3 regions of the Alteromonas sp. AWM4_230 genome follow, and region 3 is predicted to be linked to each of the others. Evidence: predicted binding sites of a transcription regulator. Region 3 holds the regulator's gene; each other region holds the start of a gene.
What was found. The regulator FliA, encoded in region 3, starts transcription of late flagellar genes. The targets are predictions, from matches to a motif close to CTAAAGNTNNNNNNNNNNNNGCCGATA.
Positions count from the first base shown of each region.

Region 1: a site for FliA is predicted at 3,913-3,939, ahead of ACXACS_RS18650 (DUF3530 family protein). Genes of this name have one in related genera too.
Region 2: a site for FliA is predicted at 8,945-8,971, ahead of ACXACS_RS15890 (flagellar protein MotY). Genes of this name have one in related genera too.

Region 1 is NZ_JBSWTB010000001.1:4,335,696-4,346,618, reverse strand. Features, by position in the region: gene ACXACS_RS18665 (response regulator) at 1-919, opposite strand, end outside; gene ACXACS_RS18660 (AmpG family muropeptide MFS transporter) at 1,025-2,371, opposite strand; gene ACXACS_RS18655 (hypothetical protein) at 2,473-2,796, opposite strand; gene ACXACS_RS18650 (DUF3530 family protein) at 2,939-3,826, opposite strand; gene rluA (bifunctional tRNA pseudouridine(32) synthase/23S rRNA pseudouridine(746) synthase RluA) at 3,972-4,688, opposite strand; gene rapA (RNA polymerase-associated protein RapA) at 4,739-7,600, opposite strand; gene ACXACS_RS18635 (DUF4019 domain-containing protein) at 7,936-8,727, shown strand; gene ACXACS_RS18630 (gluzincin family metallopeptidase) at 8,737-10,104, opposite strand; gene ACXACS_RS18625 (extracellular solute-binding protein) at 10,298-10,923, shown strand, end outside.
Region 2 is NZ_JBSWTB010000001.1:3,681,328-3,692,250, reverse strand. Features, by position in the region: gene ACXACS_RS15925 (TonB-dependent receptor plug domain-containing protein) at 1-1,858, shown strand, start outside; gene ACXACS_RS15920 (RNA polymerase sigma factor) at 2,024-2,584, shown strand; gene ACXACS_RS15915 (FecR family protein) at 2,586-3,641, shown strand; gene ACXACS_RS15910 (TonB-dependent receptor domain-containing protein) at 3,742-6,813, shown strand; gene ACXACS_RS15905 (bacterioferritin-associated ferredoxin) at 6,964-7,158, opposite strand; gene ACXACS_RS15900 (peroxiredoxin) at 7,455-8,060, shown strand; gene rnt (ribonuclease T) at 8,132-8,767, opposite strand; gene ACXACS_RS15890 (flagellar protein MotY) at 9,107-9,979, shown strand; gene glpQ (glycerophosphodiester phosphodiesterase) at 10,017-10,923, opposite strand, start outside.
Region 3 is NZ_JBSWTB010000001.1:3,823,616-3,834,538, reverse strand. Features, by position in the region: gene fliR (flagellar biosynthetic protein FliR) at 1-478, shown strand, start outside; gene flhB (flagellar biosynthesis protein FlhB) at 485-1,609, shown strand; gene flhA (flagellar biosynthesis protein FlhA) at 1,776-3,875, shown strand; gene flhF (flagellar biosynthesis protein FlhF) at 3,905-5,314, shown strand; gene ACXACS_RS16540 (MinD/ParA family protein) at 5,320-6,186, shown strand; gene ACXACS_RS16535 (RNA polymerase sigma factor FliA) at 6,183-6,914, shown strand; gene cheY (chemotaxis response regulator CheY) at 6,951-7,334, shown strand; gene ACXACS_RS16525 (protein phosphatase CheZ) at 7,369-8,124, shown strand; gene ACXACS_RS16520 (chemotaxis protein CheA) at 8,137-10,413, shown strand; gene ACXACS_RS16515 (protein-glutamate methylesterase/protein-glutamine glutaminase) at 10,442-10,923, shown strand, end outside.

The sequences.
Region 1 (10,923 bases), 510 kb from region 3:
GAAGGTCATCCTCTATGTGATTATTGAGTATATCAGTAAGGTTGTTGGTTAAATTTAGCAGTCTATAGCTTGATTGCTCAGCTTGTTGAATTAACCGAGTACGCTGATCTTCCAAATTAGGAATAAGCTCTAAGGCACTAATTATGGCGCTAATCGGGGCCCTAAACTCATGGCTGATAAGCTGTAAAAACTCTTTGTTCTGTAGGTCTTGATCATTATCAGCAATAGCAAGCCGTACATTTGACTTGTTGAGTTTTCGCAGAGATTTCTTGGGTGAGCTTTTACTAATAGTCCACGCACCAAGATACCAAAGAACCAGAACAACTGCGCCAAATAAAGTGGTTATCAACATCTTTTGCCGCAGTGCTTGTACACGGAGTAACGCCGAATTTTCTTCCGCTTGTAAAGTGCTTAGAAGAGGAAGAAGGCTAAAGCCATCATCGATATAGGGCTTTATTTCTGTAGGGGGGAGCGCCACAAGTGTATAAAGCAATATTCGCGTTGTTTTGGCGCTTTCTTCTGCTGCGGCTCTATGTAAATCTTTATATGCCTTTTTAAACTCTTCTTTAGAAACGAGCGCAGGAGCGTCGCTGACCCTCCATCTGTCTTGTAAATATCGATGTAACCCCTGGTACGTTACCTGTAACTGATGGGCTAGAGCGGTATGATTGCCATTATCGCTTTGAGTTTGCCTGTTGAATTGGTGAATTCGATGTTCAGCGGTAATTATACTGTCTACTAAATCACTCTTTTGCTTAAGGTTAGTAATGGAAGACTGCTGTTTGGTGTTTAACACAAACAAGACTGAGATAATAATGGCAGCGAAAAACATAGCCGTGGCGTTTACTTTTGAAAAGGTAAAAGCGGTGGATACCAAAGATGACTTGCGTTGCGGTGGATCAGCCTTGTTTACGCTCAACTTTCTTCCTTGCAAGAGTTTGCATTAACTACCTTCTTTAAATGTAGGCAACTAATCCAAACTTGCAAGGTAATTAAATGCAGACTGCAACAGAGAGTAAGGAATTTATGGCGCTTCGACGCGCTTTATGTGGTCTCTTATGGAGTATAAAAAGCAAAGGCTAGGGATCACCATGACAGCCGTCAAAACAAAAAACAAACTCCAGTTTCCATTAAGACTATCAACAACTAAACCACTGCTAGAAGCAACTAATGTTCGTCCTGCAACACTCAGAGAGGCCATAAGTGCATATTGAGTTGCGCTAAAAGCGCGGTTACATAAAAGCGATATAAAGGCGACCATGGCAACAGTGCTCCATGCTCCGGTAAAACCATCGACAATTACAGTGATGGCTAAAAGTGAAGTTGAAGGTCCTGTTTGTGCGATAAGAGCAAACAGAAGGTTTGAGGCTGCCATGGCAACACCAGCAATCATCAGTCCTCGGTAAATACCATAGCGGATGTTCACTAACCCGCCAAGTAAAGAGAATATAATGGTCACCCACCAGTTAAGTAACTTTGAGTAAGTGGCGATATCGCTATTTGAAAAACCCACTTCTTTATAGAAGACGATGCTCATACGACCTAAAAACGCTTCTCCAATTTTAAAAAGAAAAATAAACAGTAAGAATGAAGCAGCCAGCTTGATGCCATTGCGGTTAAAGAACTCCGAAAATGGTGTTATGAGAGTTGTTCTTATCCAGTTAATTGCTGCAGAGCTGTTTGCGTCTACATCCGTTACTTGCTCAAGCAAAGCTTCCCTATTAACTGCGGGTTCATTAGCAAACCAGGTAGCTATTGCCAAAGAGGCCATGATAGCGCCAAGTAATAAGTAAATATCTGGCCAAGTCCAGGAAGTGAGGTCTGCTAAGAAAAAGGGGATAGCGCCAAGGCCACCGTAGCCCGTCCACCATCCAGCTGTTGCTACTGATGATGCAGCAGACATACCATCTTTATCTTCTTTTTCAATACAATCAATACGAAAGCCATCAATAGCAATATCTTGGGTGGCAGAAGCAATGGCAATGAGTAAACCAATTAGGGCAACGTAGAATAGGTCTTGGTTTGCGGTAAGTTGGGACATGGCCAGACACAGTAAAATAACAACGCTTTGCATCAAAAAGATCCAACCGCGTCTTTGCCCTAACAGCGGTGGCTTAAGCTTATCGACAAGGGGCGACCATAGAAAATTAAATGAGTAGGTGGCGAAGATGATACCGAAAAGACCAATAGCCGAACGCGATAAACCTTCATCTTTTAGCCAAGCCGATAACACTGAACCAATCATGATCCAAGGAAAGCCACTGGAAATGCCAAACAGAAAAATCGTTAGGTAGCGTTTGTCGTTAAACGTTTTTAATGCAGTAAGCAATACTTCGGCCTTCAGCGGTAACTCAAAAGTACATTGAGCCACGAACCACTGTGATTAGCAATAAAACTGTGAAGGCATGATGAACTTTTAAGCGAAACGTTTATAACCCAAAGGGAGAGAATAACGCTGTAAGTGAGTGAAAGTTAGGGGCGGATCCCGACGCAATCCAGAGGACAGTGCCCTAAACCTTCAAGGAAATTGACGCAGTTAGTAAGCTCGTCAACGAGAAACTGATCTTTTGTCAATTTTTCTTCACTCCAGTAATGCACTTGGTGCAGTAAGTGCCAAAATACGCGTTCCTTTTGCGTATAAGGCTGTGTTAATGTGCATTCAATTTGACCCCATTCTTCCATGCTATCCCAAAAGAATAGCTCGATCTCCTCGACCGGAAGCTCTCCTTGCCAAAATGCTCTCAAATAGAAACACAGCTGCTTCGCTTTGTTATCTACAAAATCCTGAACATCCACGAGTAACTCAACCATCTTTGTTTGCTTAAATTAGTATAGTCCATTACATAATTACCATTGACTGCATTTGCCCGCTGTTCGCTTTATTGCGGGTAGGTAACTGTTTTGGGTACTAATTTAGCGTAATCTCAAGATGACGTAATTACCAGCCTAGATGCCGTGTCCAGCCTATGGTTCTATTTGCAACCATTTGAATATAAGATGTTTTTTCAATCGCCTTTATACTAAAGGTTGAAGAATTATTTGGAATGATAACTTGCCTGTAGTGCAACTTTAGTTCATTTTTTGCTCTAACTTTTCTTTTCATTGTGGTGATGCCCTCCCAGTCATTGAAGTCGCTGAGGGATAAGTCGAGCACAGGAAAGCTGGCTTTCGCGATAGTATCAATCACTAAGTTATTTGTTTTTTCTTGTGGCCAAAATGGCGATATAGCGACAAACGAGTCTGGTTGTAAACCAGGCTGCATTTCTACTGCAGACAAGTAGGCCGTTGCAAGCATTCCTTGCGCAATGACCATGCGGTACCCGGTTCTATCTTGCAAATAATTATCTAAAGCACTGAGTTGCATCGTTAGTGCAGTCGTTGTTGATTTAAAATCAAGGTACTGAGTCAGTTGATCACTTCTAGGGTGGATGACTGATTCGCTTTCCATCGATGAAGGTGCGCTTTCTGCTTGGGCTTCACGGGTTTGTTCTTCACTAGTTAGAGCCGATGGTGAGTTTGTCGCCAAATTAAATGGGCTGATAACTACGCTCCATCCTTTTTCAGCAAGCATACTCGCTAGGCTGTTACCTTCTGCAAGGGTCAAGCTAGATGGAAAGGGCTCAGTGAGAACCACTGCAACACCCAAAGGGAGTGGCGTTTGTGCCTCAACCATAATAACAGGGGCTTTCTCTTCGCCCACCATTAACGCGTCCACTTCTCCGGGCAAATAGGCATTACTTACATCTGTGAAAAAATCACAATGCGCCGTTACAGGCAGCAGCGATACGATAACTGCAAATGTTATAAGAAGAGCGTGCCTTTTCATAAAAAACGGTTTGCCTTTACCTATTTTTGATTTGCGCGGTTACGGCAGCATCAAATCAATTCATACACCAATTATTCTACGAAGGTTATCGGCAGAACCTTATAAAACTGAAATGAAGTCCATAGATAAAATAAAGAACCGCTAACTACTCAATACTTTCAGAAAGGGCTCTGGGTTGGTACTGGCTAAAGGGGATAGGGATGTGAAAATGCTGCCAATGTCCGAGTGTAGGATGGGAAAAGCTTAAGCTTTCTGCATGTAGCTGTAAGCGAGAGGCCATGGATAGCGCTTCTTCATGGGCATAAAGTCTGTCCCCTAAAATAGGGTGGCCTAAAGCAAGCATATGCACGCGCAGTTGATGAGAGCGACCTGTGATGGGATAAAGGGCAACTAAAGAGTAGGGCAATCCATTTTCATCATGATTACGCTCGACAACGTCAAAATGCGTCACTGCTTTCTTACCGCGCTCGAAATCTACCATTTGCTTAGGTCTGTTCGGCCAGTCGCAAATAAGGGGTAAATTCACCTCTCCACTGTCTTGTGTTACATGCCCATGTACTCGGGCAAAATATCGCTTTTTAGTTTGTCGAAGCTCAAATTGTTTTGATATATGGCGATGACTCTCTTTATTCAGTGCCAGCACTAAGATACCCGATGTTGCCATATCTAGCCGATGAACCACAGTGGCGGTGGGGTAAACACAATTAACACGGCTAATGAGCGAGTCTCGGTGCTCTAAGGCCTTTCCTGGCACGCTTAACAGCCCGCTAGGCTTGTGCGCTACCAGCATATCCTCATCTTGATACAGGATATCAAGATAAGGCGTCATAGGCGGGTTATAAACAAAACTCGGGTTTGCCATTATGTACTCGTTACTTCAACGTTGCTCTTTCAGTGCTTAACATTTTGCATTTACGGGTTGTTCACCACAATACGTATTGCGTCTAGCTGAACATCAGCTTCCTGAATGACCTTATCGAGCGCATTCATTTGCGTTTCAATAAATTCAATTTCGCTATCGCGCACAGCAGGGTTGCGCTTTTGAAGATCGCGCAAGCGCTGTATTTCATCATTCAATGTGCTATGCATATCGTTAAGGGCATCATGCTGCTTTTGGTTAGCCTCATGATGGGCAAGCTTACGTGCTTTCTCGATTGCAAGTTCAAGCGGCTGTTGCAGTGCTTTTAGAAGTTGAGAAGAAATTTTGCGGCCAATTTTACGCTTAACATCAAAACTTAGCTCAGAAGGATTGCCCTGCGCATCTAAACATACCCGCACAGGCGTTTGTGGCAAGAAACGGCCTAATTGAAGCGCTTTCGGCGCTTGTGCATGCAGCACGAAAAGGGTTTCTATCCAGTAGGCGCCCTTCGGTAAAGATGGCTCGGCAATAAAGCCCATGCTGCTTTTTCCGTGTACGTCGGTGAGTACTACATCAATCGCGGTATGTACTAGCGGGTGGTCCCAGCTAAGAAACTGTACGTTTTCAAGCGTGGTGGCAACACGGCGCTTGTAAGTGACCGTCATGCCTTCGGGGTCAAGCCCTGGAAGCTGGCTTACCATGGATTCGGTTGGCATAAGGATAAAGCAGTCATTGCCTTTTTCGTCCTGCTGAACACCGATAGCGTCAAATACACGGCCCATAAAGCGCGACAAATCTTGTTCGCTATCAAGTGTAATAATGTCTTCAAGCAGTTGCTCTACACGGCCTTCTCCAGAAGCATTAAGCTCAAGAAGTCGATCGCGACCGGCTTCAAGTTGAGCCACCAGTTGGCTATTTAGCGTAACGCTCATGTTTACAAGCTCGTCACGGGCACTCATATCGTCAGGGTGCAAGCAGGCACCAATAAGCAAAGGTTTAACGTCGTCAAACACACCAGAGCCGGTCGGACAGGTCTTCTCAAAGGCATTAAGTCCTTCGTGATACCAATCTAGTAAGACGTGCTGCGCGGTTTTCGCTAAATACGGAACGTGAATTTGTACAGTTTGAGTTTGGCCAATACGGTCAAGTCGACCAATACGTTGTTCAAGCAGGTCTGGCGTAATAGGCAAGTCGAACAGAACCAAGTGGTGAGCGAACTGGAAGTTACGGCCTTCACTGCCAATTTCACTACACAGTAGAATTTGTGCGCCGTCTTCTTCGTCAGCAAAGTAATGGGCCGCTTTATCGCGCTCTACGATGCTCATGCCTTCGTGGAATACACTGTGGCGTATGCCGGTTTGCGTGCGAATGACTTCGCCTAGTTCTTGTGCAGTACGAGCGCTGGCGCAAATAAGCAGAATTTTTTCTGGCTTAACGCTTTGCATAAAATCTAGCAGCCACTCAACGCGAGGGTCGTGCTTAGTCCAGCTATTAACAACACTTGCCATACGCTCAGGGTATAGTGAATAGGTTAGGTCGCCGCCGCTCACTGCCTCTGAATAAACCTCCGGCAACGCCAATTCATATGCACTTAGTTTACGCTCCGGAAAGCCTTCGATATTGGCGCGACGGTTTCTAAACAGCATGCGACCTGTACCGTGACAGTCGATAAGTTGATGCAGCAACGCATGACGATTTTCCGGCGAGTTTAGGTCTCCCGCATGTTCCATTACGTCAGGCGCAAATTCTGCGAGTTTGCTGCGCTGTTTGTCGTTCGGCTCGGCGTCTGAAAGTAATGGCGCTACCGCATCGGCGAGCTGGCTGTATTTCGATTCTTCATCTAAGAAAGCGTCGTAACTATGGAAGCGAGCCGGGTCGAGTAGGCGTAAGCGTGCAAAGTGGCTCTCGTGACCAAGTTGATCGGGCGTTGCGGTAAGTAGCAATACGCCAGGCGTTTGATTCGCTAGTGCTTCAACACATAGGTATTCGGCAGAAGGAGCTTCACTTGACCACGCAAGGTGGTGGGCTTCATCGACAACCATTAAATCCCAACCTGCGGCTTGAATTTGCTGCTGGCGTTTTTCGCTCTTACTGAGAAAGTCGATACTGCAAAGTACCAACTGATCGCTTTCAAATGGGTTTACAGCGGCTGTGTCAGCTGTATCGTCATCTTCTAGACCTTCGCTCTCTTCTATCGCTTCGCAGCGACTCTCATCGTAAATGGCGAAGGGAAGATTTACACGGCGCAGCATTTCAACTAACCATTGGTGCATGAGCGAGTCTGGAACCAAGATAAGCACGCGCTCTGCACGGCCTGTTTTAAGCTGCTGGTGAATAATTAACGCGGCTTCAATAGTTTTACCAAGACCTACTTCATCGGCAAGCAATACGCGAGGCGCGTGTCTTCCGCCTACCTCTGACGCTATGTGTAGCTGGTGCGGGATAAGCGATATACGGGCACCGGCAAGGCCGATAGTTCTTGAACGCAAATATTCGTATTGATGATCTAGGGCGCGTTCACGTAAGTCGAACCATTTCGGATTGTCTAGCTGCTGGCTGAACAGGCGCTTTTCAGGTTGGTTTAAGCGAATGTGGCTGTCTAGCATGGTTTCAGGTAAACGCACTTGGGCCTTGGTATCTTCACGAAGCCCGTGATATATAAATAAACCTTGGCTTTCTTCTTTTTCAGTAATGGTCATTTCCCAGCCATCTTGGCTTTTGACCGTTTCGCCAATTTCGAATATTAGTCGCGTAAGCGGCGCGTCCTGCTTTGTGTATTTTCGCGCTTCGCCTGTTGCCGGATACAACACTTCAACTGAGCGGAAATCGTTACCGATAACCACGCCCAGCCCCAGCTCTATTTCGGTGTTGCTTAACCAACGCTGACCAACTAAAAATTGACTATCTGAACTCATAAATCACCAACCTGTTTTTCGGGGGCGGTATTGTACGCATTGCGTTGTGATAAGTCATTAATACTAGCTTATTTGATTTACGGTTGCAGGTGGGGGACGTGATTGAGTAACTATGCCTCTGCGTCAATAAGACGATGAGCACGAGTAGTGCCTTCATTACTTCACAGCGAGAATGCTGGTTAGCAAAAGAATAAGAACGTTAACGTATCCATCAGGCTTGCTTTGTCACAGGGTTGACGTAAAACTGTCGTATCACTGACCATGGATATTTCTTACTGTTAACCGCGTTACGTTTTTAACGTATGTGAAGCGCAGCTAACAGGAGGAAGCGCGAGATGGATATGAAAGTAGACAGTCAAAAGCTTATACAACTTCGCAATGCTAAGGCATGGAGTCAGCAGCATCTGGCAGATGTGTCCGGATTGAGTTTGCGTACTATTCAGCGAATTGAGAAAACACAATCTGCATCACACGATTCAATAGGCGCACTTGCTTCGGTTTTCGAAACGACGCCCGATGCACTTTTAATGGGTGAACCCCTCGCCACTACAAGTCATGCTCAAGGGCAGCCAACCTCGCAAACTTCTACTGCGGGCGAGAATGCCGCAGCTCATCATGCAATTAAACAGCAGCTTGACCGGCCAACGTCGTTGAATCCCCAACATGTTCTTTGGATCACGCTAGCGCTCGCTATCAGTTTGTTTGTAGCTATTTACTATGCACAAACAGTCAATGCAAATAACGGTAGTAACCAAGTAATCGAAGCTGGCAAACCAGTGAATGTAAGTAGCGAAGCCCTTGAAAATGCTACAAATTGGTTGCAGCTGATTGATAGCGGTGAATATGAACAAAGCTGGCAAGAGAGTGCGGCTATATTCAGAAGTAATATTTCCCAAGCGAAATGGGCTGAAGCTCTTCAGCTTGCTAGAAAGCCTCTAGGCGATCTAAAAAATCGAGAGCTTTCTTTAGCTCAAGCGCCTTCTTCACTGCCAGGGTTGCCAAAAGGCAATTACCTAATCTTATCATTCAGCACCCAGTTCACTGAAAGTACCTCTATGAATGTAGAAACACTCTCTATGGTAGAGGTAAATGGTGAATATAAAGCAATAGGGTACTTCATCAAGTAGACCCTTTTATCACTCACCCATGCGATACAGGGTCTGTAAGCCCAGTATCGCCTTTTTATCGTTGTCGCTAGTTGCATTGTTAATGGCGTCAATAAGTTCAGGTGCGTTATAAGGTTCAAGTAATGCTAAGAAGGTCGCTGTGCCAGGCGGCATGCCACTATTCACTACTTTTTGAAGTCGCTTCCATACGGTGAACAGCGACTCCTCACCTAACGTTTTTTGCTGCACCACGCTATCGATGGCGCGGTGCATTACCATTCCGCACGAGTAATAAAGATTGAAGCGTCCGTTCTTATAAGCGTTGGCTAGCGTGCTTTGCGTTAAACCTTGCGTGCAGCTTTCAAAGGCGTGGGTTATACGCCTATCCACATAGCTATTGGCATCTTCATAAAGGTAGTTCATGGCTAGTGCCGCAAAGTAGTCGGCGCTACCTTCATGTAACCATGACTGTTCGTCATTCTCTGAGACGCCGTCGGTATTACCTGGCTGATATAAATGTGCTGCTTCATGGGCAAAGAACCACAACGTCTTATTGGCAAAGTCGATATTCTCAGCGCGTTTGTCCAAGTCATTTCGGTTCCAGTGCATAAAAATTTGATTTGGCAACGTGCCGCCTTGTGAGGAATGACCGTCAACCATGGCGTAAGAAGCAAATAGCATAGGTTTCTCAGTGGCAAGTGAGTTAAGAGAGTGAGAGAAATAAGCCATGAGATTGGGCATGTCGTACTTAAGCTTCGCTTGTATGCTCTCAGGTAGGGCGGGGTCAATAAGAGCAACGGCGCTGTCTGTGATAATAGGTTGCTGCGTACCTTCATAAACCTGTCTGCCATTATTTTTATCCACCCATGAAGCGCTGCCTCTAAGTACTTTTCCGTTTAAAACGATGTGTTCGCCACTTGGCACTATAAGGGTGATAGGCCATTCATTATGTTCTTCTTCACAAGTATTAGCACAAGCAAACAGACGACCAGAATGAAAAGCATTGCCACCGTTCGAAAAGGGCGAAAACGGCGCATAGTCTTTGCCCAAATGTTTGTAAGTGGGGGTGAGTACAAAAGAAACCTTAGCAATAGGTTTTCCCGTTTTAGATCGCACAATTTCTTGTTGTGAAGTGGTGTCGTAGGCAATCTCAATGTCACTATTTTTTGGTAGCCAGCGAGTGGTTCTAGAAGCGTCAGGATTTCGGACGAATACTAGCTGTTGTGAAGGCTTGTCAAGGGTATAGCTTAGCTCCCAAGTAGCACCGCTTTCTGTCTGAATTTTTTCAATTACGGTGTCGACCTGGTTAGCGAGACTTACGCCACTCGTAAAGTTAGTGACTATCAACACTAAAAGGGTAAGAAAGGGATGAGCTATAGTTCTTAGGGCGTTTGTCACAACTAAAAGATCCTTTTTAAGTGCAGTGATAAAGGCGTACTTTCGCGTATTTCAACTTTAGCTAATATCAGCGTCTACGCGTGTGTTTCGCAATCAGGGTTAAAATAATGTTAATTTATTTACTGATAGTAACGCACGTTTTGTTTTTATCTGCTATTTAAACTTACATCTAATGAATAATGGAACTTATATAATGCCAAATATAGCGGGTGATGTTGTTTCCCTTTTTACCCGTACGTGGGTACCTAAAAAGGCGATAGGGTTGTACTTACTATGTTTGGTTTTTCTACTTGGCACCAATTTCACCTATGCACGCCCTGTTACGCTTGCAACATCAGAGGTAAGCCCCTTTAGCGACAGCCAAGACGTGTCGAAAGGCTATGTGAATGAAGTGGTAATAAGAGCTTTTGAAGAGCTCGGCGAGCCGCTTAATGTAGAGCGTTACCCTCATGCTAGGGCTTTAATGTTGGCGAAAAAGGGCGCCGTAGACGGTGTCTTTCCTGTTCATGACTACGAGCGTTTTAATGACGCATTTCTTCTATCTGATGCTATCCCAGCGGGAGCAAGTGGGTTCCTAATTAGGACGAAAGACTTTAAGAATAGAAGTGAAATACCTAATCTAGTTGAATGGCTCAAACGACAAAACTTGCGAGGAATTGGGTACCTCAGAGGCACAGTAGCGCCGCAATTTTTATCAAATGAAGCGTTTTTCAATATGTACCCAGGAAAGTCTACGGTTAATCTATTAGATTTACTTGGAAGAGAGAGAATTGATGTTTTATTTATTGATAAGTATAGCGCCAAGGAAGCATTAGTTAA
Region 2 (10,923 bases), 140 kb from region 3:
TTCGCGTAGCATCCAGCGTGACGATGCGGCAGCGCTTATTGCAGCGGGCAATACCTTTGTGGCAGATCCTGCACAAATTTGGGGCTCCCCTGAAATCAAGCATGACATCAAGCTTTTTGCAAACGCAGGTATTGAGCTTTCTGACACGTCAGAAGCCTATATATTTGGCAACTTCGCCGAGCGTGAAGTTGAAGGTGGATTCTATTATCGTAACCCACACAACAGAGGTGGTGTAAACGATGGTGGTACAAATGAAGACGGTGAGCAGCTACTTCTTGTTGGTGATTTAACTGGCGATATGTCAGGTAATTGCCCAACTGATATCGTGGTTGGTGACAACGTCCTTGAAAACCCTACCTATATCAATCAGGTATTAAACAATCCAGATTGCTTCGCGTTTAACGAAATACTTCCAGGTGGTTTCACTCCTCGCTTTGGCGGTACGGTAACGGATATGTCTCTTGTCTTTGGTACTAAAGGCGAGTTAGACAACGATATTACCTATGACGTAAGTTTGAACCTTGGCCAAAACGAAGTCGATTTTGCTATTAGTAACACTATCAACCCGTCTTTAGGCCCAGAAACGCCTTTCGAGTTTAGCCCAGGTCGTTATACCCAATCTGAGCAAACTCTTGATATTGATTTTACAAAACCTTTCGATGTTGGTTTGTATGAGCCGCTATTTGTAGCAACTGGCTTCCAATACCGCAACGAAAGTTATGAGAGCTTTGCAGGTGATACTGCCTCTTATGAAATAGGTCCGCTGGCGACACAAGGCTTTGGCATTGGCTCAAATGGTTTCCCTGGCTTGGCGGCCAATAGCCAAGGTCGTGTGTCCCGCAACAACATCGCGCTTTACATTGATGCAGAAGCCTATATCACTGAAAACTTTATGCTAGCCGGTGCGCTACGTTACGAAGATTTCTCTGATTTCGGTAATACAACCAAAGGTAAGATTGCTTTCCGTTGGCAAGCGCTAGAGAACATAGCGTTCCGTGGTGCGTTCTCAACAGGCTTTAAAGCCCCTACGCTTGGTCAAAGTAATGTACGTAACGTAACAACTGCGTTTGGTACGGGCGGTGAGCTAATTGACCGTGCAACACTACCTCCAACAGACCCGGTATCTCAGCTTAAAGGCGGTGAACAGTTAACGCCAGAAGAGTCAGAGAGCATCACATTTGGTGTGGTAGCAGACTTTGAAAATGGTCTATTCATTACTGCCGACTACTACAACATTGAACTGACAGACCGTATCAGTACAGCGTCTGGTATCGCGTTAACAGAAGAAGATATTGCGACGCTACTAGCGCAAGGCATTAATGATGCATCTAGTTTCTCTGAAATTAGTTTCTTCACGAATGACTTTGATACGACTACTGAAGGTCTTGATGTAGTTGCTAACTACTCGATGGAGATGATGGGTGGTGAAACTAAATTCTCACTAGCCTACAACTGGACATCTACAGAGGTAGATCGCGCTTCAGATAATATTTCTGAGTTCCGTATTCGCATGCTAGAAGATAACCTTCCAGCAGTGCGCTACAGTGCAACAGCAAATCACACTAACGGTGACTGGCGCTTCCTTGCACGCTTGAACTATTACGGTAGCATCTTTGAAGATCACTTAGATTCTGCATTACCTATTGAAAAAGTAGGTTCGGAATTTACTGTGGACTTAGAAGTGGCTTATAACTTCACTGAAGAGTTTACTGTAACAGTAGGCGCGAAAAACGCCTTTGATGAATACCCAGATGAGAATACACAGTATGCCGGTATCGCAGGTTCGTTGTATCCAACTACCTCACCAATCGGTATTAACGGTGGCTTCTATTATCTAAGAGGTGTTTACACGTTCTAATCGCTAATACTAGCGAAAACAACTTTCACAATTGTTTCGACGTGGAGGGGAGCGTTAGCTCCCCTTTTATTTTCTATATTGAACATCATTTACGTGAAAAATCATGAAGAAACAGGCATTATTGATGCCATTGTAAGCAATTCGAAACACACAACTTTTATTATTATGACAAGAAAGTCGACAGTAGCTGAAACCTTTTTAAAATACCGCTCGAAATTAATGCGCGCGGTAGGTTCTATTGTTGGCGCCGACGACATTGAAGATATCGTGCAAGAAGCTTTCATAAAAAGCTACGAAGCAGAATTAAAACAAGAAATACATTATGAGCGAACATACATGCTCAAAACAGCGCGTAATTTAGCGTTGAACCATGTTGCAAAAGCAGAAAATAAAAACAAGCAGCAGCTAGATGACATGGATATTTTGCCTTACGAACTAGTGGGGCACAGTTTAGAAAAAAATGTAGAGAGTAAAGAGCGCTTTATTCATTTTTGCCGAGCGACAGACACGCTTTCTGCTGATGTAAAACGCGTATTTTTACTTAAAAAAGTATATGGCATGCGACAAAAAGAGATTGCAGAGCTTGTGGGGCTAAGCGAAAGCACCGTAGAAAAGCATGTCGCCAAAGGTTTAATGATGTGCTCTAGGTATTTAGCCGAGCTTTCAAATGACAGTGCATCTCCCCGTGCCACTGCTACCGCGACTCAGGACATAAGCAGTAGTTAACATGAATAATATTCGCCAGTTTTCAAGCAAAGAAGATATCCAAGAGCAAGCGTGCCTCTGGGTGAGCCGTCTCGATCGCGGTTTAAAAAGTGACGAAAAGGTAGAGTTAGACACCTGGTTGGCAGAGAGTAATGCCCATCGCCAAGCTCTATTAGATGCCGCAAGCTTGTGGGATGATATGTCGGTGCTTAATGAATTAAGCGGCTTATTCCCACAACCAACAGCAAGGCACACTGCCAAAAAGCGCGCCCTACCGAAAAACGCTGTATGGGGGATTGCTGCCACTTTCTTAGTCATGGCAATCGCGATTGGCGTCATTGTTCAGCGCACATGGTTAAATAGCACACCTGAATTTGCTGCTGTTAGCCAAAAAGTTCAGACGGGTGTCGGCGAACAGAAAAATGTAACCTTATCCGATGGTTCGCAGCTTCATCTAAACACCAACTCTTTAGTAACGGTAGATTTCACATCAAGTGCACGTAATATTGTACTTTTAAAAGGCGAAGCCCATTTTGAAGTGGCTCATGATAAAACCCGTCCATTTTCAGTTACCGCTGGAAACAATACTGTAACAGCAGTAGGTACCGCGTTTAATATGCAGTATGTTGACGACAACGCTTTTGAACTTGTTGTTACCGATGGCAAAGTATTAGTTAAAGACCGCTTTAAAGCATCATCTTCAAATGAATCACTGTTTGGTAAGCGCCCTGTTACAGAGGAAGGTTTGCTAATGTTTGCAGGGGAGAAAGCGACTGTTTTGGGCAAAGTAGAAACCCGAGAAAGCATGTCGCAAGATGAGATTGATGATGATTTAGCATGGCAGCAGGGTATGATAGTTTTTAAAGGCGAGCCCCTTGAGTCGGTGCTACTAGAAATTGGGCGTTATACGCCAGTTCGTTTTCACATTTCTGACAATAGTTTACGTAAGCGCAGAGTAGCGGGCTATTTCAAAGTGGGCGACATTGACGGCTTGTTGTCTGCACTAGAAAGCAGCTTTAATATTACCTATGAGAAAGTTACAGAAACCAGTATTGAGCTTAAGCTAGCGAAAGGTTAATCAATGTTTGATAGATAGGTGCTATTGGCTATTCCCCATTGGCATCAATTTATTTAATGTGACAATATAATTAAAATAATAAGTACATCGACCATATATCTTGCATTACGGCAATTTAGCGATAAGCAGGCAAACGAAAAAGGCAATAGAGAAGCTGCATGCCCTTGCGTGTTCGGCTGGTTGCGTTTCGCACAAAACAACGGCGTGGTTTTCTCACGTTGCTCTTGCAGCGCCCTTACATATTGCCTCGAGTGTATGTTTATTTTTATTCGTAACACCGTCACTTTACGCGCAAGACCAAAGCGGTTCGACGTTAATAAATTCTCAACCTTCTAAAACTCTTCCGGCATCAGCGCCCGATGCTTTTAGTTTCTCTATTCCAGCACAGAACGCTAACGAAGCCTTAACTGAATTAGCTAAACAAGCCAACACTACCCTTTTGTTTCCTTTTGATTTGGCGAAGAAAGTAACGACCAATGCGCTTAAAGGAACCTTTACTTTAAGTGAAGCATTGGCTCAATTACTTGAGGGAACGGAATTAGCGGTGGTTGCTGATGAGAATGGGGCGTTGAGTATTCGTTCTCGTGCATCGCTAACAGCGCAAAGTAAACAGCCTGATGATAATGAACAGTCAGATGACGAGGGCACAAACGGGCTTGAAAAAATTGCTATCGTTGGCTCTCGTAACGCGCCTCGAAGCGCTGTCGACTCGGCAGTGCCTCTTGATGTTATTGGAGCAGATAAACTAAGTTCTCAGGGCAATAGCGACGTCCTTTCCATGCTAAGCGTTATGGTGCCTTCACTAAACGTGAACGACCAGCCCATCAATGATGCAAGTAGCTTGGTGAGGCCTGCTAATTTAAGAGGCATGTCGTCAGATCACACTCTGTTGCTTTTAAATGGCAAGCGGAGACATCGCTCAGCGGTTATTACGTTTTTAGGCGGGGGGTTATCTGATGGTGCTCAAGGTCCCGATATATCCGTTATACCTGCTTATGCGTTAAAACAAGTGGAAGTACTGCGAGACGGGGCCTCTGCCCAGTATGGCTCAGATGCTATCGCTGGCGTGATCAATTTTGTGCTAAAAGATGACCGTGAGGGTGGGAACGTTGCGCTTAAAGTCGGAGGATACAGCGAGGGTGATGGCGAACTGTTTCAAATACAACTTAATAAAGGCTTTGCGTTAGGAGACTCGGGATTTTTTAACGCCACTGCGGAATACCGACAGCAAAACGGCACGTCGCGCTCGGTGCAGCGAGGCGATGCTCAAATGCTAATTGACCAAGGAAATAGCTTTATTGCCTCGCCATCTCAAATTTGGGGAGCACTTGATGTTAGCGAGGATATTAAGCTCGCACTCAATACTGGTGCTGATCTTTCGGCAAGCTCCCATTTTTATAGCTTTGCAACCGCTGCGAGAAGAGAAATAAACGGAGGTTTTTATTTTCGAAACCCGCAAACTCGTGAAGGTGTTTTTAGCCGAACGGATCCAAATACCGGCGAAAGCCGTCTTATCGTTGCCGATTTAGATGGACTAAACAGCGGCATAGCATGCCCTTCAATCTCTTTATCGAATGACAATGTGCTAGAAGATCCCGACTACCAACTTATTGCAGATAACACGACAGCACTTGGAGCAAACTGCTTTGCCTTCAATGAGTGGTTCCCTGGTGGTTTTACTCCTCGATTCGGTGGTACGATAACCGATGCATCTATTGCAATGGGTATAAAGCATGAATTGCCTCACGGTTGGGCGATGGATATCAGTGCCACCTTGGGCTATAGCGATATTGAGTACACCATATCGAATACGGTTAATCCTTCGCTAGGGCCGCAAAGCCCAACGACCTTTTCTCCAGGCGGGGTATCACAAGTAGAACGCACGCTAAACTTAGACTTTACTAAACTGATCCAGACTATTTTTGACGACCCGGTGAGCATTGCTGCTGGCGTTGAGTGGAGAAAAGAGACGTATTTTCAAAAAGCGGGAGATGAAGCTTCGTATATCGCTGGCCCTTTCGCTTTAGAACCACCGATAGGCTTAAGTGAAGGCTTCTCAATAGGCTCTAACGGTTTTCCTGGTTATCAACCTCAGTCTGCTGGTCACTGGAGTCGCAGCAATTGGGCTGTGTATGCCGACTTGGAATTTTACGCGACTGAAGATTGGCAGTTTGGTGTAGCAACGCGAGTAGAGCATTTCAGTGATTTCGGGTCAACATTTGATGGAAAGCTAAGTACTCGCTACACACTTAACGATATGTTTGCACTGCGAGGTTCTTTAAATACGGGCTTTAAAGCTCCGACTGTGGGCCAAAGTAATGTTATAAATGTAACTACTGCCTATGGCCTTAACGGCTTGGAAGACCAAGCAACATTGCCGCCAACCGACCTTATCTCGCAGCAGCTTGGGGCCACGCCGCTGACGCCTGAAGAGTCAGTAAACTTTAGCTTGGGCTTGGTTATGCAAGCAAGTGACAACTTCTTTGCTACCCTTGACTATTTTAATATTCGCCTTACCGATCGTATCAGTACCACATCGGCCATTCCTTTAACCGAGGATGACGTTAATACGCTTGTTGCTCAAGGGCGTTTTGATGCGGCCCGATATAACTCCGCTAAGTATTTTACCAATGATTTTGATACCAAAACCCAGGGTATCGATTTAGTTGTAAACTACAATTTTGCGTTAAGTGACTGGTCAAACTCTGTGTTGGTTGCCTACAACTGGACAGACACGCAAGTTGAGCGTGTATCTCTGTACCCGGTGTTAAGCGATGGGGAAACAACGCTTCTGCCCAACTTAACCGAGGCTCGAATACGTATGTTAGAGGACAATCTCCCTGCTCATCGAGGGAGCATTACCTTAGAACAGTCAAAAGATGAATGGGCCTTCACTTGGCGTATAAACTACTACGGTAAATTTTATGAAGATCATCTAGATGCTTCGGCAGGCTTGGATATTTACGGCAGTGCGCTAACCACTTTCGATGCTCAACTCGCTTGGAAGGTTTTGCCTGATACTCAACTTACTTTTGGAGCGCAGAACTTGTTTGATGCGTTGCCAGATGAAAACCCCTTTAAAGGGGAAGTGGGGGCCCTTTACCCTCCAACATCTCCGGGCGGCATTAATGGCGCGTTTTACTATGCAGGTGTCGAGTATCGCTTTAATTAGCTGAAAGTACTGACGAAGCTTAATTAAGAAAAGGTGAGGGAGCTAAACCGAGCGTTTTAAGATGAATAAAGCGTTAACTTCAATAGATAGGGTAAGCGTGTTCGGAAATAAGACTGCGATATTTAGCCTTGATAGCCTTGGACTTTAATATTAGCCGACGTCTTTGAAAAGCGACTCATCAATGATGGTTTGATCGATAATTTGTTGCGCCATGTTGATGCACTTACCGCACTGTGAGCCTAGCTCTAAATGTTGGCGTAACTCACGTACATTTCCCACGCCGTTTTCTTCAACCGCCGCGCGAATGCTTTTATCTGTTACCCCATAGCACATGCAAACAAACATTAAACGTACTCCAAATGAATCTGTAAATGATAATAATTGTTATTCTTTGTTTTGGCAAGCAGATAATGGCAAGTTTAATAAACCACAATTTGGTAATGAGTGGGTAATGACTGGGTAATGTCTAGCTAATTATTTATGTGGACGAGCATTATTGGTACGAGCAGTAAAAAAACTCATTGTTTAACATTGTTATTTCCGTATTCGTACCTATTTTCTGGGAAGGAAATTTTCTATCAAAGTGGTTACGCAATGTAATCACTTCTATTATTACAATCCAAATATAAATGGAGAGACTCATGAGTGTATTAGTTGGCCGTCCTGCGCCTGATTTTACTGCTGCAGCGGTACTTGGTAGCGGTGAAATCGTAGATTCTTTCACACTAAGTGAAGCAATCAAGGGTAAAAAAGCGGTTGTATTCTTCTACCCGCTAGATTTTACTTTTGTATGCCCGTCAGAGCTTATCGCTTTCGACAAGCGTTATGACGAGTTTAAAAAGCGCGGTGTTGAAGTAATTGGTGTTTCAATCGACTCTCAATTTTCACACAATGCGTGGAGAAATACCCCAGTAAATCAAGGTGGTATTGGTCCAGTTAAATACACTCTTGTTGCTGACGTAAAACACGACATCTGCCAAGCATACGATGTTGAGCACCCTGAAGATGGTGTTGCTTTCCGCGGTTCATTCCTAATTGATGCAGAAGGTATGGTACGTCACCAGGTAGTAAACGATCTTCCACTTGGTCGTAACGTTGACGAAATGCTTCGCATGGTTGATGCACTAGCGTTCCACGAAGAGCATGGCGAAGTTTGCCCAGCAGGTTGGACCGAAGGTAAATCAGGTATGGATGCATCACCTGAAGGTGTAGCTAAATACCTATCTGAAGAAGCAGACAAGCTATAAGCTAACCTGTTCAAAGATAATAAAACAGCGCCTTTTGGCGCTGTTTTTGTTTATGGCGTTTATCGAAAAAACTATTCTTGATTTTCTACTGGCCAGCCACCTAAGGCCTTATAGCGATTTACCATATAGCAAAATAGCTCGGTGGTTTTCTGTGCATCGTAAAGGGCGCTATGCGCTTCATTTTGGTCAAACGATATCCCAGCCGCCCGGCATGCTTTTACCAGCACAGTTTGACCAAGGGCAAGGCCCGCTAGGCTGGTGGTATCGAAGGAAACAAATGGGTGAAAGGGCGTGCGCTTTATATTGCAGCGCTCAATCGCAGCATTAACGAAGCTTTGATCAAAAGTTGCGTTATGAGCAACGATAACAGAACGCTGACAGTCTGCATTTTTCTGTGCTTTGCGAATGCCTTTACATAAATCCTTCATGGCTTCGCTTTCCTCAATAGCACCTCGCAATGCGCAATTCGGATCAATGCCATTAAATTCTAATGCCGCAGGCTCAAGGTTAGCGCCCTCGAACGGATCTATATGGTAGTGAAAGGTTTGGTTTGGATGCAGTATACCGTCTTCATCCATTTTCACCGTAACCGCTGCTAACTCTAATAAGGCGTCAGTGCCTGCATTAAATCCGGCCGTTTCAACGTCGATAACAACAGGGAAATAACCTCGAAAGCGCTGGGAAAGAAGGGGCGGGTTGGCAGACATAAACACTCTTGTAAGACTAGATTGCAGAAACTGGTTGGTCGCTTTTTATGCAAACCTACCTGCGAAACTTATTAGCACGAAGAATTATCGCAAGGATATCTTCGAGTTGCCAGTTTCAATTTGAAAACCGCGAAGATGAGAAGCGCTAGTAGTACGAAACGTTAATGGTATTAAGCGCTAAACTTTTCTACACTTTGGACGATAATCATATTAACCATGAATTTTTAGAACACTCAATTCGCGACTTAAAACGAATGGGTACAATTTATGGCGCTAGAGATTGGTGGGCGTATGAAAGGCCTACATTCATGTTAGTCTGACTTTCGTTATGGTGTCGAAATGGTGTCGAAATTAAAATATATCGCTTTATTGGGGATGGTGGGGTCGCTGTCGTCCCATGCTGCCATGCGGCAATATTCTGCAACCATAGAAAGCTCCAACTGGCGTATTGATTCTGACACGCGCCTGCAGTGTACGCTTAACCACGAACTCCCTGGTTACGGCGAAGCCATGTTCACTAGTTCTGCATCGAAGCAGCTCAACATGGAATTTGAATTAGATATGTACATGCTGCCAAACAAGTTCGATGTGGCTGCGGTCTACTCTGTTCCGCCAAAGTGGATGCCGGGTGTGGCGCCAAAGACCATCGCGGATATGTCTATTCGAAAGCAATACAATGGCGACCTGCCGCAGGATGCTGCATGGACCATGTTATCTGAATTAGAAAAAGGCTTTTGGCCCACGATTTACTATCAAGACTGGTATAACAAATATGACCAGGTGAGCGTGGCATTAAACGCAAGCAACTTCTCAGGCGTGTATCGCGACTTTGTTAAGTGCGTGTCGAACCTGCTTCCTTTTAGTTTTGATGACATTGCTTACACCGTATTGTCTTATCAGAATAACAGCACCGAACTTACTAAGTATTCACAAAAGCGTTTAACTATGATTGGCGAATATTTAAAAGAAGACAGCGAATTGGAGCTTGTGCTTCTCGATGGTTATACGGACAGTTACGGTGGACGTTACAACAACGAACAATTGTCTATTCGACGGGCCAATGAAGTAAAAAGTTATTTAACTACGCTAGGTGTACCTGAAGATAGGATCCAGCTGACAGGCCACGGTGAAAAACGTCATATCGCGCCAAACGATACGCGGGAAAGCCGTGCACAAAACAGACGTGTAGTGGTACGACTATCCAAGTCTTAGGCGCTTGCTAAAGCGCCTTAAACCCGTTTAACTTGCGTTAATTTGTTTTGTCTCGCCAGGTTAATACAGGCACTAAATGGTCGGTGAAAACGCCATCAGCTCGCACTACCTTGTGCAATACATCTAAAACTTGTTCTCCAGACATGCCCGCCGGAAGCGCATCCTGACGATAAGTGTAGGGATGAATGGTAAGTTCGTTATCGTGAGCGTACTTAAGCCAACTAGCTGCTTCAACTTTACCTTTAGCCATCGCCTCATTATCCATTAAATGGCCTAACCAAGGGCCTATGCCGTTTGCATACTTCGCGACTTGCTTCATGCCATCTTGTGTACGCAGCCAATCGTAGTCGGTGTCGCTCTCGCCCCAATCGTTCTCGCCAATCAGCATAACTACTTTGCCCTTATAGCCAAGGGTTTCACGAATGCGTTTGACTTCGTTAAAGTCAAAGCACTGCAGGTAACTATTGCCGTTTTCTCCCGCAAACCCGTAGTTTTTTAATGTGTCGATAACCATCTTACTGGCATCAATACCTTCAGCAATGTGAAAAGCAGGGGACTTTACTTCTGGGTATACGCCTACAGACGTGCCGAATTGGCGATTAAGTTCGCTGATTAGCTCAAAGTGTTCACTTAACGTGGCCACTTTGAAATTAGCCTGGGAGCCGCGGTACCTACTTTTAAAAACTTGTTTGCCATCACTGTTGGCACGCTCATGTACCCGCAATGCTCGAAGCTCTTCGAGGGTGAAGTCACGGGCGTAATAGCGTCCGTCCTTTCGGTGACGTGCTGGAAAAATGTCTTCTACATTAGTGACTGTCTCTAAGTGAATGTCGTGTAGTACCACTGGAATGTCATCTTTGGTTATAACAACATCCTGCTCTATAAAGTCAGGACGCAGCGAGAATGCTAGCGTGGCTGCTTCAAGTGTGTGTTCCGGCAAATAG
Region 3 (10,923 bases):
CATAGCCATGCAAACTGGTTTAGGGTTCGCGTCTATTGTTGACCCCGTAAACGGTATAAACGTACCTGCAGTTGGTCAGTTTTATCTAATATTAGCGACCTTATTGTTTTGGACCTTGGATGGGCATTTGTCCATGATCCAAATGATAGTAATGAGTTTCGAGGCGTTTCCCATAGGCGAAGCGTGGTGGACAGGTGAACAGTTTCGCGATATTGCTCATTGGGGAGGTTGGATGTTTATATCGGCAGTAACCTTGTCTCTAGCGCCCATAGTGTCACTACTTATTGTGAATTTAGCATTTGGTGTAATGACCAAAGCTGCGCCGCAGCTAAACATTTTTAGTATTGGTTTTTCCATTGCTCAGGTAATGGGATTACTGATTATATGGATAACGCTAGATAACTTTACTGCGCACTTTGAAACCCAATGGTTTAGAGCCGAACAGTTTATGTGTGAACTATTGAACATTTGTGGTTAGGAAAAAATGGCAGATTCAAGCGAAAAAACAGAAGACCCCACGGGGAAAAAACTCGATGATGCCCGAAAAAAAGGGCAGCTGGCCCGTTCCCGTGAACTATCCACAACTTTAGTGCTTATTGTCAGCGCCTTCATGTTTTTGTTTGTGGGCAGTTGGATTGCTGAATCTGTTTTCAAACTTACCCAGCGAATGTTTATTCTCTCTCGCGACGAAACCTATGATATCACCCACATGTTTGGCGCATGGGGTGAAGCTTTCTCAGCGGTAGGTCCTGCCGTGTTGCTTTATATGGTGGTAGCTATGATAGCCGGCATCTATGGCTCTATTGCACTTGGTGGTTTTAATTTTACCTGGGAAGGTGCAAAGCCTAAGGGCTCCAAGATGAGTCCAATTCAGGGCTTTAAGCGAATGTTCGGCATGAACGGCTTAGTTGAGCTATTAAAATCCATCGCTAAAGTTGTGGTTATCATCAGCATGGCCATAGGAGCGCTGTTGTTCTTCGAAGATGAAGCACTGCATTTAGATATGGAGCTATATCCGGGAAACATCTTTCACGCGCTCGACATGCTTAAGTGGGCATTTCTTATTCTGGTGTGCGGCATGATCCCTATCGCGCTCATCGATGTGCCTTATCAAATGTATAAGCACAACAAAGAAATGAAAATGACCAAGCAAGAGGTGAAAGACGAACGGAAAAATGCGGAAGGCGACCCTATGGTAAAAGGTCGTATTCGTCGCTTGCAGTATCAGGCGGCAACTAAGCGCATGATGCAGGAAGTACCACAGGCAGACGTGGTAGTAACTAACCCGACTCACTTTTCAGTAGCGATTAAGTATGACGAACAGGGTGTAAGAGCACCTGTCGTGGTGGCAAAAGGGGCTGATGAATTGGCTATGCATATCAGAAAAATTGCTACCGCCAATGACGTACCCTTAATACCTTCTCCTATGCTCGCTCGTGCCATCTTTTATTCGACAGAAGTCGACGATGAAATTCCGAACGCCTTATTTATGGCGGTAGCACAGGTGCTAGCACATGTTTATCAGCTTAAAGCACATAGGGCAGGGAAGGGGAAGCGTCCTAAACCACTTAAACGAGATTTGCCTATCCCTCCAGAATACCGTCGCTAAGTGACTCTTTTACCAGGCTTTTTTGTGGCCAGTTTATGCCTTCCGCATACTCTTTAGCTCTATTGGTGTACATAAATGCCGCTTCGTATAAAGCTGGCACGTTAGTTGAAAACTCTATTGAAGATTTACATAAAGCGTCAATTTTCTGATAGAGAGACACCCAGCCATGCAGTTATCCGGTTATCTTCAGCGATTCGATAAAAATCAGCTGCAAAATTTTACCAGTGGTTTAGGCGCGCCTATTGTCCTTTTGGCAATCATGGGAATGGTAATACTACCCATGCCGCCGTTTTTACTCGACGTATTGTTTAGCTTTAATATCGCGCTCTCTCTCGTCATCATTTTGGTAGCGGTACTCACCCAACGCCCTGTGGATTTTGGTATTTTCCCACTTGTACTCCTAATTGCGACAGTTCTGCGTTTGGCGCTTAACGTTGCGTCTACGCGGGTTGTATTACTGTACGGCCACGAAGGGGGAGATGCGGCAGGTAAAGTGATTGAAGCCTTCGGTGCGGTTGTTATCGGCGGTAACTATGCTGTGGGTATTGTTGTCTTCGCTATCCTTCTTATTATCAACTTCAAGGTAGTAACCGCAGGTGCGGGACGTATTTCAGAAGTAAGTGCTCGCTTTACCTTGGATGCTATGCCTGGTAAGCAGATGGCGATCGATGCTGATTTAAATGCAGGCTATATCGACCAAGACCAGGCGCGTCAGCGTCGTGAAGAAATAACCGCAGAGGCTGACTTTTACGGGTCGATGGACGGTGCATCAAAGTTTGTAAAAGGCGATGCAGTTGCCGGCCTTTTTATCATGCTTATCAATATTGTTGGCGGCTTATTCATAGGCATGATTCAGCACGGTCTTTCATTTGGAAGTGCCATAGAGATCTACACTATTTTGACCATTGGTGATGGTTTGGTGGCGCAGATACCTTCATTACTACTTTCTGTAGCAACGGCGATTATCGTTACTCGAGAAAACGAAACCCAAGAAATGGGTAAAGAGATCCGTGGTCAGCTAGGAAATAATCAAGCGCTTTATATAGCATCAGGCGTGCTTTTCGTCATGGGTATCATTCCGGGTATGCCTCATATCGCATTCTTGGGTTTTTCATTTTTGATTGCGGGCTTTGCATATTGGCAGACCGTTCAAGCTAAAAAGAAAGCTGAAGAACCTCAATTGCCAGAGAACATTTCAAAAGATGAAACTGTTGCACCTGAAGTTAAAGAGCTGGGATGGGACGACGTTCAGCAGGTGGATACCATTGGCTTAGAAGTGGGCTATCGCTTAATTCCGCTTGTTGATAAATCTCAAGGTGGTGAGTTGTTGACACGAATTAAAGGCGTACGTAAGAAACTATCGCAAGAGCTGGGTTTCCTTATTCCACCTGTTCATATACGCGACAATCTAGACTTAGAGCCTAACACTTATACCATCGCTATGCTCGGCGTCACAATTGGCGATTCCGTTATAAGTCACGACGAAGAGCTTGCCATTAACCCAGGGCAAGTGTTTGGCAAGCTAGAGGGGCGGGCTACTAAAGACCCTGCTTTCGGGCTAGATGCGGTGTGGATTAAGCCTAATAAGCGCGAGCACGCGCAAACGCTTGGATACACGGTTGTTGATGCCGCTACGGTTGTTGCGACTCATCTAAGTCAGTTACTTTCAAATAACGCCTATCAATTACTTGGGCATGAAGAAGCGCAACAGCTTCTAGATATGCTGGCCAAACAGCACCCTAAATTGGTCGAAGGTTTGGTGCCCGATATTCTGCCGCTTAGTACCGTTGTGAAAGTGCTGCAAACCTTACTATTTGAAGGCGTGCCTATTCGCGATATGCGCACCATCGTGCAAACGCTTAGCGAGTACGGCACACGGAGCCAAGACCCAGATGTATTGGTGTCTGCGGTGCGTATAGCACTCAAACGTTTAATCGTTCAGGAAATTACTCAGGGGGCAAAAGAGATACCTGTCATAACCTTGGCGCCAGAGTTGGAACAGATGTTGCACCAGTCTCTTCAAGCAGGTGGCGAAGACGGTGCTGGTATAGAGCCAGGTCTGGCAGACAAGCTGCAGAAATCATTGCAGCAAGCCAGTCAGCAGCAAGAGTTAGAGGGAGAACCTGCAGTACTCCTTACCTCAGGCATGCTACGACCCGTGCTGTCTCGCTTCTTAAAGTATTCTGTTGTTGGGCTGCATGTTCTTTCATACCAAGAAGTGCCTGACGACAAACAAATAAAAATAGTCAGTTCGGTCGGTCAATAATCTGACACTGGGTGATTGGAGAGGTTGCAATGAAAATTAGACGTTTCTTCGGCAAAGATATGCGTGAGGCGCTAAGCCAAGTTAAAGCTGAGTTGGGCAGTGATGCAGTGATCATGTCAAATCGCAAAGTCGCAGACGGTATCGAGCTTGTAGCAGCCTACGACAAAGAGCCTGAAGCCAAGCTTTTCACGCCTAAGGCGGCACCACAGACCGCTGCTAAAACGCCTAGCCAAAAGGCTGTGCCTAGCTTAAGTGAAATTATTGGCGACGATGGCCCTGATAGCTTAAAAGCCTTGCTGGAAAAGCAGCATGGTGGAAACCCAGTTGCAGAAAGTTCTGCACAACCAGCACAGCCAATGTCAGCGAACGCTAAGCACGCCAACGAAATTGCATCTCACTTAGATTTTTCAGAAGCGTTTATCGACGACCTTGAAACACAATCACCAGCACAAGATGCTATCGAGCAACAGACTTTTCCTGAGCATCAAGCGTCAAGTATGGGTGAAACTCCTGTATCCCAGTCTGCTGAACTAGCTCAAATCAAAGAAGAGTTAGCTTCACTTCGCGACGTATTGCAGTATCAAGTTGCAGACCTAATGGAAGCGAAGAACAAGCGTCAAAAACCTGTTCATCAATACTTGGTCACGCGATTAACCGATATGGGTTTGAGTAGTGCACTAGCAACTCAGTTGATTAGCTATACACCGGCTCATTACAACGAACGTGACGCGTGGGTATATCTTCTTAACCTATTGGCTAATCGCATAAATGTTACCGGAAACGATATACTAAGCTCACAAGGTGCCGTTGCATTAGTCGGGCCTACTGGTACAGGTAAAACAACCACGGTTGCAAAGTTGGCCGCCCGCTACGCGCAAAAATACGGTGCAGAATCGGTAGCTATGATAACTATTGATACGTATAGAATTGCAGCCTATGAGCAACTAGCGACATACGGAAAAATTATTGGCTGTACTGTGCGAAAAGCGCAAACTAGTGAAGAACTAGCAGATTTATTGTTCCAACTTCGTCATAAGCGACTAGTATTGATTGATACAGCAGGTTTTAGTCAGCGTGATAGTCGATTAATTAAGCAAATTAAGCAGTTCGACAATGGCCAAATGCCAAAAGTTAAAAAATATTTGGTAGCGCAAGCCAATACGCAATATCCGGCTTTGCAGAGAATCATTCAAGCGTATGACGATATTGAACTAAGTGGCTGTATTTTCACAAAGTTAGATGAGTGCTACTCTTTAGGAGAGGTACTTAGTGCAGCGGTTGAATACCAACTACCGGTTAGTTATGTCACCGATGGTCAAAAAGTGCCTGAAGACATTAAGATTGCAGAAGCGAAATCTTTAGTTTCCGCTGCTGCAAAGCTTTATAAAAAGTACGGTTTGAATCATACTAGTGGTAACAACGCAATTAAAACAGCATAAGCAGTATGATTGACGATCAAGCGAGTAGCTTAAGAAAAATGAAGCAATCACGGTTAATCAAAGTAATCGCCGTCACCGGTGGTAAAGGTGGCGTCGGTAAAACAAACATTACGCTTAACACTGCTATCGCCATGGCGAAGCAGGGCAAGCGTGTAATGGTTCTTGACGCGGACCTTGGTCTTGCAAACGTAGATGTGATGCTAGGCCTGCGAGTTGAGAAAAACCTATCTCACGTACTCTCTGGCGAGTGTACGTTGGACGAGGTTTTAGTAACCGGCCCCCACGGTATTAAGATTGCGCCCGCCACATCTGGTACGCAGTCAATGGCGGAACTCTCACCCACACAGCACGCTGGCTTGATAAGAGCGTTTAGCGAGCTGCGTTCTCAAATAGACGTATTAATAGTCGACACCGCTGCTGGCATTTCAGATATGGTATTAAGCTTTTCTAAAGCCTCCCAAGATATCATGGTGGTGGTTTGCGATGAGCCAACATCACTAACTGATGCCTATGCGCTGATAAAAATCCTTAACCGTGAGCACGGTGTTTTTCGCTTTAAAGTTGTGGCCAATATGGTTCGCGATGTGCGAGAAGGTCAGGAATTATTTAGCAAATTAAGCAAAGTGACAGGGCGTTTTCTTGATGTTGCACTAGAATTAGTGGCGACGGTGCCATTTGACGAAAATATTCGCAAAGCTGTGCGTAAGCAAACAGCTATTGTTGATGCTTTTCCAGGCTCTCCTGCAGCCGTAGCGATAACCAAGCTAGCAAACAGGGCGCTTACTTGGCCTATTCCAGCGCAGCCTGGAGGTCACTTAGAATTTTTCATTGAACAATTAGTTGCAGAAAAAGCCGTAGGAAGTCAACGTTGAACAGCAAGGCAGCCGCTTATCAACAGCAAACAGATAAATCGCAGTTAGTCGAAAGACATGCGCCTCTGGTTAAGCGTATTGCGCACCATTTGATGGCGCGCCTGCCTGCGAGTGTACTTGTTGATGACCTTATCCAATCAGGCATGATTGGTTTGTTAGAGGCCGCTCGAAACTTTGATGGGTCAAAAGGCGCAAGCTTTGAAACCTTCGCAGGTATCCGCATTCGCGGTGCCATGCTGGACGAAATACGCAAAGGTGATTGGACGCCACGTTCTGTTCACCGAAATGGTCGCGCAATAACAGAAGCGATATCTCAGGTAGAAAGTGAAACTGGGCGCGACGCACGAGATTCCGATATTGCTGACAAGCTTAATGTGAGCTTGCAGGATTATCACCAGATGCTCAATGAAGTAAATGCCGGGAAGTTGGTCGGCATTGAAGATTTAGGTGTGTCGGAAGATGTGATCACTACCGAGCAAAGTCGAGGCAGTGATGCACCGTTAGAAGATTTAATGCAGGGCGCATTTCAAAAAGCGCTGGCCCATGCAATAACGACATTACCCGAGCGAGAAGCGATTGTTCTTTCACTTTACTATGATGAAGAACTAAACTTAAGAGAAATAGGCGAGGTTCTCGACGTAAGTGAGTCGAGAGTCAGTCAAATTCATAGTCAAGCCATGTTAAAACTCAAATCACGAATGAAATCGTGGCAAGCTGACGAAGAATAGAAATTAAAAACAATTAACCCCTCAGTGGAGGCTATTTTGGACAAAAGCATGAAAATTCTCGTGGTCGATGACTTTTCAACCATGAGACGTATCATCAAAAACCTACTCAAAGACTTGGGTTTTGCCAACATTCAGGAAGCGGATGACGGAAGCACTGCATTACCTATGTTACAACAAGGCGATTTCGACTTTGTTGTTACTGATTGGAACATGCCTGGTATGCAGGGTATAGATTTGCTCCGCGCGATTAGAGCCGATGACAAACTTAAGCATTTGCCAGTACTTATGGTGACCGCTGAAGCGAAGAAGGAACAGATCGTTGCCGCCGCCCAAGCGGGTGTGAATGGTTACGTTGTTAAACCTTTCACCGCGGCAACGCTTAAAGAAAAATTAGATAAAATATTCGAACGTTTAGGTTGATCCAGACGCTCACCAGATAAATGAGGTTTACTGGATGTCAACGAATGTAAACGTTCCAATATCGTTAGAAGAAGCAAAGCAGCTTGTCACTTTTCTCGAAGAAGGTGACAAGGCTTCAGCTAACGCACTACTTGAAGCCGTCTCAATGAAAGAAAACGTTGAGCTATTCGCTGAAGTAGGCAAGTTAACGCGTCAACTCCACGACGCATTAAACAACTTTCAAATAGACGACCGCATCAAAAATCTAGCTACAGACGATATCCCTGATGCCCAGTCCCGCCTTACCTACGTAATTGAAGAAACCGAAAAAGCTGCTAATACTACTATGGATGCCGTTGAGGCGAGTATGCCCATCGCTGAACTGCTATCGGAGCGGATCGAAAAGGTTATGCCAGAGTGGAAAAAGCTGATGAACCGCCAAATCGAGTTGGGTGAGTTTAAGGTTTTATGTGCAGACTTAGACGAATTGTTGGAAGACGGTTCGAATCAGTCGGCTAAACTTACACAGTTACTTACTGAAGTTTTGATGGCACAAGGTTATCAAGACTTGACTGGACAGGTTATTCGTCGCGTTATCGACTTGGTTAAAGAAGTCGAAGATAGCCTTGTAAACATGCTTACTATGTTTGGCGAACGGGACGGTGCAGAACAATCTAAACCTTCCAGCGTTAAGGCCGATAAGATTGATGGTGTAGAGGCAGAAGGCCCAATCATTGATGCTGACAAACGAGATGACGTCGTTTCAGGTCAAGATGATGTAGATGATCTTCTGTCTAGCTTAGGTTTTTAGGGGAGCGGGTGCATGTCGTTTGATGTTGACGAGGAAATATTACAGGACTTTCTAGTAGAAGCTGGGGAGATACTTGAACAATTACAAGAACAGCTCGTTGATCTTGAGAACAATCCTGAAGACGCGGACTTGCTTAACGCAATTTTTCGCGGCTATCACACAGTAAAAGGGGGAGCGGGTTTCCTTTCTCTTACTGAGTTAGTTGAAATTTGTCACGGTGCTGAAAACGTTTTTGACGTCATGCGCAATGGCCAACGAACGCTAACGCCTGAGTTAATGGATATCATTTTGCAAGCCACTGATGTGGTCGTTGAAATGTTTGAACGAGTAAAAGCGCAAGAGCCGCTAGAGCCGGCAGATGCACACCTCGTCGACCTGTTACACAAACTCAGTCGCCCAGAATCTCCAGATGAAAACATTTTCGACAATGCAAATGCGCCTGCGGCCGAGCCAGAAGTTGTCGCGGCTGAGCCCGAGGTCGTTGCAGAAGAGCCGGAACTAGCTATAGATGAACCAGTGCCAGCAGCGTCAGGTACCAGTGAAAGTAGCGGTGGTATAGAAGAAATTACCGAAGATGAGTTTGAGGCTCTCCTTGATGAGCTTCATGGAGGTGGTGCTCCAGGACAAGCTGCATCAACCAATACAGAACCCGCCAAACCGGAGCCTGCGCAAACGTCAGCACTAGCGGCGAGCACTGACAGTGATGACATTACTGATGAAGAGTTCGAGGCACTGTTAGATGATCTGCACGGAAAAGGTCAGTTTGGTGGGGACGAAAAAAGTGCTCCAGAACCAGTATCAGCAGCTGCTCCGGCAAGTAGTGCCGGAGATGAAGAAATTACCGACGATGAATTTGAAGCACTGCTTGATCAGCTTCACGGCTCTGGTCAAGGTCCAACTAAACAAGGCTCTGCTCCAGCGGCCCCTGAACCTCCGGTAGACAAAGCGGCTACCGAAGCTGTTCAAAAAGCAAAGCAATCCGCGTCGAGTGCCCCGGCTGCGCCTAAGGCGAAGCCAGAACCTAGTGCAGCGAGCCCAGCTAAAACGAGCAAAGCAGCTGCGCCAAAAGCGCCTGCCAAGAAAGATGATAAAAAAGGGGCTCCTGCTCCACCACCTGCTGAGACAACAGTACGTGTAGACACTAAGCGTTTAGACCAAATTATGAATATGGTCGGCGAACTCGTACTCGTTAGAAACCGGCTGATAAGTTTGGGGATCAACAGCAACGATGAGAGCATGTCAAAGGCCATTGCTAATCTAGATGTAGTGACTGGAGACTTGCAAGGTGCGGTAATGAAAACCCGCATGCAGCCTATCAAGAAAGTGTTTGGCCGTTTTCCTCGCGTTGTACGTGACCTGGCTAGAAGCTTAAAGAAAGAAATTACCTTAGATCTTGTAGGTGAAGAGACAGACTTAGACAAAAACTTGGTTGAAGCATTGGCCGACCCGCTCGTGCATTTGGTGCGAAACTCTGTCGACCACGGGATAGAAATGCCTGATGATCGTGCAGCGGCCGGTAAGCCTCGCATGGGTACGGTTCAGCTATCAGCATCTCAAGAGGGCGACCATATTCTTCTTACTATCGAAGACGACGGTAAGGGTATGGACGCCGAAAAGCTCAAAGAGATCGCAATTAGCCGCGGCGTATTGGACGCAGACGCAGCAGCACGCATGTCTGACGTTGAAGCGTTTAATCTTATTTTTGCACCTGGCTTCTCTACTAAAACCGAAATCAGCGATATTTCAGGTCGTGGTGTGGGCATGGACGTGGTTAAAACCAAGATTAACCAGCTCAACGGTACCATCAATATCGACTCGCAGTTAGGAAAAGGTACACGATTAGATATCAAGGTACCGCTAACGCTCGCGATTCTACCTACGTTAATGATTGTTGTAGGAAAACAGACCTTTGCGTTACCATTAGGTGCGGTGAACGAAATAATAAACATGGACATCAAGAAGACCAATACGGTAGATGGCCAGCTAACAATGATAGTTCGTTCAAAAGCAATTCCGTTGTTCTTCCTTGGTGAATGGTTAATCCGAGGCCCCAAAAATATAAATAAAGAAAAGGGGCATGTTGTTGTGGTGCAAATTGGTACTCAACAAGTAGGGTTTGTCGTAGACGCGCTGATAGGCCAGGAAGAAGTGGTTATTAAACCACTCGATGCATTGTTGCAAGGTACGCCTGGTATGGCTGGCGCAACAATTACTTCAGACGGTGGTATTGCATTAATTTTAGATGTTCCTAGCCTGCTCAAACGGTACGCGCGTAAACCTATAAAGTAAGGCGATGAATTAACAGGAATGATAATCCATGGTCTTTAAAGTCCTAGTCGTGGACGACTCGACTTTCTATCGCCGTCGAGTAAGAGAAATTCTCGAAGGAGATAGAGAGCTTGAGGTTGTAGGTGAAGCAAGAAACGGACGTGATGCATTAGACAAGGCGGAAGCTCTTAAGCCTGATGTAATAACAATGGACGTTGAAATGCCTGTTATGGATGGTATTTCCGCCGTTAAGGCAATTATGGATAAACGTCCTACGCCAATTTTAATGTTTTCATCATTAACGCATCATGGCGCTCAGGCAACGCTAGATGCGTTAGAAGCAGGCGCGCTCGATTTCTTACCCAAGAAATTCGAAGATATAGCCCAAGATAGAAAAGATGCTTCGCGGTTACTTTGCACTAAAGTCAGGTTGATCGCGCGAAGAGGGTTAGGCGTTAAGCGCCCATCTCTTCGCACCGCCGAGACGAGAAAACTCCCTGACAATGCGCCCAAACAGGCTTTTTTCAAAAC